2 linked regions of the Skermanella sp. TT6 genome follow. The protein of the gene in region 1 binds, or shares a complex with, the protein of each later gene. Links are inferred from orthologs where the notes say so. Each region holds a gene or a part of one and is shown in the gene's direction. Other genes may lie near its edges. The genes, in order: secG and secY.

The links.
Region 2: the proteins of secG (region 1) and secY are in contact, whole or in part, in a crystal structure (PDB 5AWW), measured with the Thermus thermophilus proteins. The link is inferred for Skermanella sp. TT6 from one-to-one orthologs. Residues at the interface, in WP_223903268.1 of Thermus thermophilus: Tyr5, Ile9, Tyr12, Leu13, Ala16, Leu19, Val20, Val23, Leu24, Gln26, Glu27, Pro28, Gln30, Gly31, Ala32, Asp34, Leu35, Met36, Gly37, Gly38, Ser39, Ala40, Asp41, Leu42, Phe43, Ala45, Arg46, Val48, Tyr53, Thr56; in WP_096411648.1 of Thermus thermophilus: Leu14, Gln16, Arg17, Phe20, Ile34, Pro35, Pro37, Ile72, Arg108, Arg109, Asn112, Gln113, Arg116, Ile117, Ile120, Pro145, Gly146, Trp147, Phe152, Phe155, Val156, Val159, Thr160, Val162, Ala163, Gly164, Ala166, Leu167, Trp170, Glu173.

The regions. Positions count from the first base shown.
Region 1 is NZ_CP067420.1:2,647,254-2,650,421, forward strand. Bases 286-3,137 are described here. They hold secG (preprotein translocase subunit SecG), read left to right. Parts: upstream 286-1,466; coding sequence 1,467-1,808; downstream 1,809-3,137. Other genes in these bases: IGS68_RS12455 (SurA N-terminal domain-containing protein), read right to left, coding at 286-354; tpiA (triose-phosphate isomerase), read left to right, coding at 590-1,345; IGS68_RS12470 (CTP synthase), read left to right, coding at 1,917-3,137. In the rest of the region: more of IGS68_RS12455, read right to left, coding at 1-285; more of IGS68_RS12470, read left to right, coding at 3,138-3,168. UniProt on the Bacillus subtilis protein: Involved in protein export. Participates in an early event of protein translocation.
Region 2 is NZ_CP067420.1:4,298,267-4,301,552, reverse strand. Bases 173-3,142 are described here. They hold secY (preprotein translocase subunit SecY), read left to right. Parts: upstream 173-970; coding sequence 971-2,314; downstream 2,315-3,142. Other genes in these bases: IGS68_RS20000 (adenylate kinase), read left to right, coding at 2,311-2,967; rplO (50S ribosomal protein L15), read left to right, coding at 389-880; rpmD (50S ribosomal protein L30), read left to right, coding at 173-363. In the rest of the region: rpsE (30S ribosomal protein S5), read left to right, coding at 1-163; more of rpmD, read left to right, coding at 166-172; rpsM (30S ribosomal protein S13), read left to right, coding at 3,166-3,286. UniProt on the Bacillus subtilis protein: The central subunit of the protein translocation channel SecYEG. Consists of two halves formed by TMs 1-5 and 6-10.

The DNA.
Region 1 (3,168 bases):
CAGTTCGTTCAGCACGAGCTGGTCGCTGACCCGCAGCCCGGCCTCGTCGGCCGCCTGGCTCAGCAGGGTGCGCTGGACGAGCTGTTCCAGCGTCTGGTCGACCAGGCCCAGTTGGCGGGCCTGCTCGGCGTCGATCTGGCCGCCCAGCATCTGGCGCAGCCTGTTCAGCTCCTGGCGGAAGGCGTTGTCCAATTCCTGGGTCGAGATCTTGACGTCCCCGACCTCGGCGACGGTGGTGTCGGTCCGGCCGCGGAAGATGTCGCCGATGCCCCATACCGCGAAGCTGAGGATCAGGAGGGCGAACAGGATCTTGACGACCCATGAACCGACGGTGCTGCGCAGGGCTTGAAGCATGATCCAACGTCTTGAAAGCGGGGCCGGTCGGACCGGCAATTATAACTACGTTGCGACGGCGCCGCCGCGATGGCGCGGCATCATAGGTGCCGGTCCCCATAGCGGCAACAGGGGATTTCCCGGGGCAACCTCCCGCCGCGACCGCCGCCGGATGCGCGCCGGTGTGGAATTGCGCGCCCGCGCTTGCTAGACAGCGTCCCACCTTCGCTGCAACCCATGACGAGATGGAGAGCCCATGCCCGCACGTCGCAAGCTGATCGCCGGAAACTGGAAGATGAACGGCCTCCACGCCGCCGGGCTGGAACTGGCGACCGACCTGGCCCGCCGGCTGGCCTCGGCCGGAACGGTCGGTTTCGACATGCTGGTCTGCCCGCCGGCCACCCTCGTCCATCCCGTCGCCGGCACCGTCGCCGGGACGCCGCTCGCGGTCGGCGGCCAGGACTGCCATCCGAAGGAATCGGGCGCCCATACCGGCGACATCAGCGCCGCCATGCTGGTGGACGCGGGTGCGCGCTTCGTCATCGTCGGGCACTCCGAGCGGCGGCAGAACCACGGCGAGGACGACGCCCTGGTCGCGGCCAAGGCGGCGGCGGCCCATGCCGCCGGGCTGGTCGCCATCGTCTGCGTCGGCGAGACGCTGGAGCAGCGCGAAGCGGGACAGGCGCTGGATGTGGTCGCCTCCCAGGTGGCGGGATCGCTGCCGGCCGGCGCCGACGCCGCGAACACGGTCATCGCCTACGAGCCGGTCTGGGCCATCGGCACGGGCAAGACCGCGACCGCCGCCGACGTGGCCGAGGTGCACGCCCACATCCGCGGCACCCTTGCCGGCCGGGCCGGCGACCCGGACGCGGTGCGCATCCTGTACGGCGGTTCGGTGAAGCCGTCCAACGCCGCCGAGCTGATGGCGGTGGAGGACGTGGACGGCGCCCTGGTCGGCGGCGCCAGCCTGGTGGCCGACGATTTTTGGGCCATCGCGGAAACTTGCCGCTAGCGAAACCGCCGGCGAGTTAGTAAATATCGGCCGGAGGCGCGCCAAGCCCAACCGAAAGGGGCGGCTGGCGCGCTTATCGGTTTTTGAGAATGGTTTTCTTTTCAGAGAAGGTTTCCGAACCATGGAAGCAGTGGTTCTGGTCGTGCACCTGCTGATCGCGATCTCGCTGATCGGCGTGGTGCTGGTGCAGAAATCGGAAGGCGGCGGCCTGGGCATCGGCGGCGGCGGCGGGGGCGGCGGCATGATGTCGGCCCGCGGCACGGCGAACCTGCTGACCCGCACCACCGCCATCCTGGCGGGCTGCTTCATGCTGACGAGCCTTGTCCTGGCGGTTATGGCGGGCAGCCATTCCAGCCCGCGCTCGATCATCGATTCGATGCCGCCGGCTCCCCAGCAGTCGGCTCCCCCGGCGGATGCCCCGCCGGCACCTCCCGCCGCACCGTCGGCGCCCGTCTCCCAGTAGGCGGCAGGGGCCCGGAAGCAGGGCCGGGCATCAAGTGGTCGGGAGGCGGCTGATCGGCCGCCTCTCTCATTTCAGGCACAGTGTTCACTCCCGGATCGGCAAGGCACCATGACTCGGTACATTTTCATTACCGGCGGCGTCGTCTCCTCGCTCGGCAAAGGCCTCGCCTCGGCGGCCCTCGGCGCGCTGCTCCAGGCGCGCGGCTTCAAGGTCCGCCTGCGCAAGCTCGACCCCTACCTCAACGTCGATCCGGGCACCATGAGCCCGTACCAGCACGGCGAGGTCTACGTCACCGACGACGGGGCGGAAACCGACCTGGATCTCGGCCATTACGAGCGCTTCACCGGCGTCTCGGCGCGCCGGAGCGACAACGTCACCACCGGGCGGATCTACTCCACCGTGATCCAGCGCGAGCGGCGCGGAGACTATCTGGGCGCCACGGTCCAGGTCATCCCGCACGTGACCGACGCGATCAAGGAGTTCATCCGGGCCGACATCACGGACGAGGATTTCGTCCTGTGCGAGATAGGCGGCACCGTCGGCGATATCGAGAGCACGCCCTTCCTGGAGGCGATCCGTCAGTTCGGCAACGAGGTCGGCACCGACCGCGCGCTGTTCATCCACCTGACGCTGCTGCCCTACATCCCGTCGGCCGGCGAGTTGAAGACCAAGCCGACCCAACACTCGGTGAAGGAACTCCTGAGCGTCGGCATCCAGCCGACCATCCTGCTGTGCCGCGCCGACCGGCCGATCCCGGAGAGCGAGCGCCGCAAGATCGGCCTGTTCTGCAACATCCGGCAGGAGCGGGTGATCGCGGCCCTCGACGTGGACACGATCTACGCGGTTCCGATCAGCTACCACGAGCAGGGCTTCGACGTTCAGGTGCTGAGCTATTTCGGCCTGCCCCACGACGGCGAGCCGGACCTCAGCCGCTGGCGCCGGATCGTCCAGACCGTCCGCCAGCCCGAGGGCGAGGTGACCATCGCGGTGGTCGGCAAGTACACCAGCCTTCTCGACAGCTACAAGTCGCTCGCCGAGGCGCTGATCCACGGCGGCATCGCCAACAATGTCCGGGTCAGGCTGGACTGGATCGACGCCGAGATCTTCGAGTCCGACGACGCGGTCCAGCATCTGGAGCATGTCCACGGCATCCTGGTGCCCGGCGGCTTCGGCGAGCGCGGCTCGGAGGGCAAGATCCGGGCGGTCCAGTTCGCCCGGGAGCACAAGGTGCCCTATTTCGGCATCTGCTTCGGCATGCAGATGGCCGTTATCGAGGCGGCGCGGCACATGGCGGACGTGCCGAACGCCGGCTCGACCGAGTTCGGCCGCGACGTCGTCCCGGTGGTCGGCCTGATGACCG
Region 2 (3,286 bases), 1.7 Mb from region 1 along the record:
GAAGTCGATCGGCACCTCGAACCCGCACAACATGATCAAGGCGACCTTCGACGCCCTGGCGCAGGTGGTCAGCCCCCGGGCCGTGGCCGCCCGCCGCGGTCGCCGGGTCAGCGATATCCTGGGCCGTCGCGACGCGACCGGCACCGAGATCAAGGAGGCCTGATCATGGCTGACGAGACCAAGAGCACCGTCATCGTGACGCAGATCGGCAGCCCGATCGGTCGCAAGAAGGATCAGCGCGAGACCCTCGTCGGTCTCGGGCTGAACAAGCTGCACCGCACGCGGGAGCTGGAGGACACCCCTTCCGTCCGCGGCATGATCGCCAAGGTTCAGCATCTGGTTCGCGTCGAGAGCCAGGGCTGAGAACGGGCGAGGGGATAACACGATCATGAAACTCAACGAGATCCGGGACAATGCCGGCGCCCGCAAGAACCGCATCCGCGTCGGACGCGGCATCGGTTCGGGCAAGGGCAAGACCGGCGGCCGTGGCGTGAAGGGTCAGACCTCGCGTACGGGCGTCGCGATCAAGGGCTTCGAAGGCGGACAGATGCCCCTGCATCGCCGCCTGCCGAAGCGCGGCTTCACCAACATCTTCGCCAAGGACTATGCCGTGGCGAACCTGGGCAAGATCCAGCAGGCCATCGAGTCCGGCAAGCTGGATGCCTCGCAGACCATCACCGGGGAAATCCTGGTGGCGGCCGGCGTCGCCCAGAACAGCCGGGACGGCGTGCGCCTGCTGGCCAAGGGCGAGCTGACGACCAAGGCGAGCTTCAAGGTGGCGGGCGCTTCGGCGTCGGCCATCGCCGCGGTCGAGGCCCTGGGCGGTACCGTGGAAGTCACGGTGCCGAAGAAGGCAGAAGAGGCTTCCGCGGCCGAATAAAGGTCCGCGATCGACTGGCCGGCGTCTCTGGGGAGGCGCCGGCCATGCCTGTTACGACATACTTCGCACGTGAGCGTCGAGGAATAGAATATGGCATCAGCGGCCGAACAGCTCGCCGCCAATATCAACTTTGGCGCCTTTGCGAAGGCTACCGAGCTGAAGAAGCGGATCTGGTTCACCCTCGGGGCACTGATCATCTATCGGCTCGGCACCTACATCCCGCTGCCGGGCATCGATCCCAACATCCTGGCCGACATCTTCCGCCAGAACTCCGGCGGCATCCTGGACATGTTCAACATGTTCTCGGGCGGCGCCCTGTCGCGGATGACCATCTTCGCCCTCAACATCATGCCGTATATCTCGGCATCGATCATCATCCAGCTCATGACGGCGGTGTCCCCGACGCTCGAGCAGATGAAGAAGGAGGGGGAGAGCGGCCGCAAGAAGCTCAACCAGTACACCCGTTACCTGACGGTCCTGCTGGCCACCGTACAGGCGTACGGCATGGCGGTGGGCCTGCAGGGCATGACCGGCTCGGCCGGCGCCGCCGTGCAGAACCCCGGCGTCTTCTTCCTGGCCACCACCGTCATCACGCTGGTCGGCGGCACCATCTTCCTGATGTGGCTGGGCGAGCAGATCACGGCGCGCGGCGTCGGCAACGGCATCTCGCTGATCATCTTCGCCGGCATTGTGGCGGAGCTGCCGAGAGCGCTCGCCGGCACCCTGGAACTGGGACGCACCGGCGCGCTGTCGACCTTCTTCATCATTTTCCTGCTGCTGATGGCGGTGGGGGTGATCTTCTTCATCGTGTTCATGGAGCGGGCCCAGCGCCGGATCATCGTCCAGTATCCGAAGCGCCAGGTCGGCAACCGGATGTTCGGCGGCGAGAGCTCGCACCTCCCGCTGAAGCTCAACACGTCGGGCGTGATCCCGCCGATCTTCGCCAGTTCGCTGCTGCTGCTGCCGCTGACCGTCGCGGGCTTCTCGGGCGGGCAGGGACCGGAGTGGCTGACCGCGATCACGACCTACCTGGGCCATGGCCAGCCGCTGTATATCATCCTGTATGTGGCGCTGATCGTGTTCTTCTGCTTCTTCTATACGGCGATCGTCTTCAATCCCAGCGAGACGGCCGACAATCTGAAGAAGTACGGCGGCTTCATCCCCGGCATCCGCCCGGGCAAGAACACGGCCGACTATCTGGACTATGTCCTGACCCGCCTGACCGTAGTGGGTGCGGCATATTTGTCCGTCGTCTGCCTATTGCCCGAAATCCTGATTTCGCAGTATGCCGTCCCGTTCTATTTTGGCGGCACCAGCCTGTTGATCGTGGTCACCGTCACGATGGATACCGTCGCGCAGATCCATTCGCATCTGCTGGCGCATCAGTACGAAGGCCTGATCAAGAAGGCTAAGCTGCGGGGGAGGAGAGGATGAATTTGATACTGCTGGGACCGCCGGGGGCGGGCAAGGGGACCCAGGCGAAGCGTCTCGAGGATCGGCATGGACTTGTCCAGCTGTCGACCGGGGACATGCTGCGGGCGGTCGTCGCCAGCGGTGCGCCGCTGGGCCAGCAGGCCAAGGAAATCATGGCGGCCGGCAAGCTGATGCCGGACGAACTGATGATCGAGATGATCGCCGACCGTATCTCCCAGCCGGACTGCGCGGCCGGCTTCATCCTCGACGGCTTCCCGCGTACGGTTCCCCAGGCCGAGGCCCTGGACCGGATGCTGGAGGAGAAGGGGCTGAAGCTCGACCACGTGATCGAGATGAAGGTGGACGACGCAGCACTGGTGGAACGGATCACCGGCCGCTACACCTGCTCCAAGTGCGGGCGGGGCTATCACGATACGTTCCAGAAGCCTGCCGTCGAAGGCGTCTGCGACGCCTGCGGCTCGACGGAGTTCTCCCGGCGGGCCGACGACAACGCGGAGACGGTGACCACCCGTCTTGCCGCCTACCATAAGCAGACGGCGCCGATCCTGCCCTATTATCAGGCGCGGGGGGTTCTGGAGGCGGTGGACGGCATGGCCGACATCGACGAGGTGACCGGGCAGATCGAGGCGCTGCTGAAAGACAAGGCAGCCTGAGGACTTCCGCAGACTTTCGATTACGGTTGCAAGACAGACACCGGTTGACTCAAGGAGCGCGGCGAGTATACTCCGCGCTCCTTGGTTCCTAGGGAACCGAGAACTGTATACTCGTCCTGATTCGGCGCGGCTGGTCAGGACCGTGACCGAGACGGACGGCCCCTTACGGGCCACAGATCAAATGTTAAGGAGACGAGCGTGGCGCGTATTGCTGGCGTCAATATCCCGGCGCAGAAGCGCGTGGAGATCGGCCTGACCTATATCCATGGTATCGGACCTTCCAAAGCCAAGGAGATCTGCGGCAAGGTCGCCATCCCCG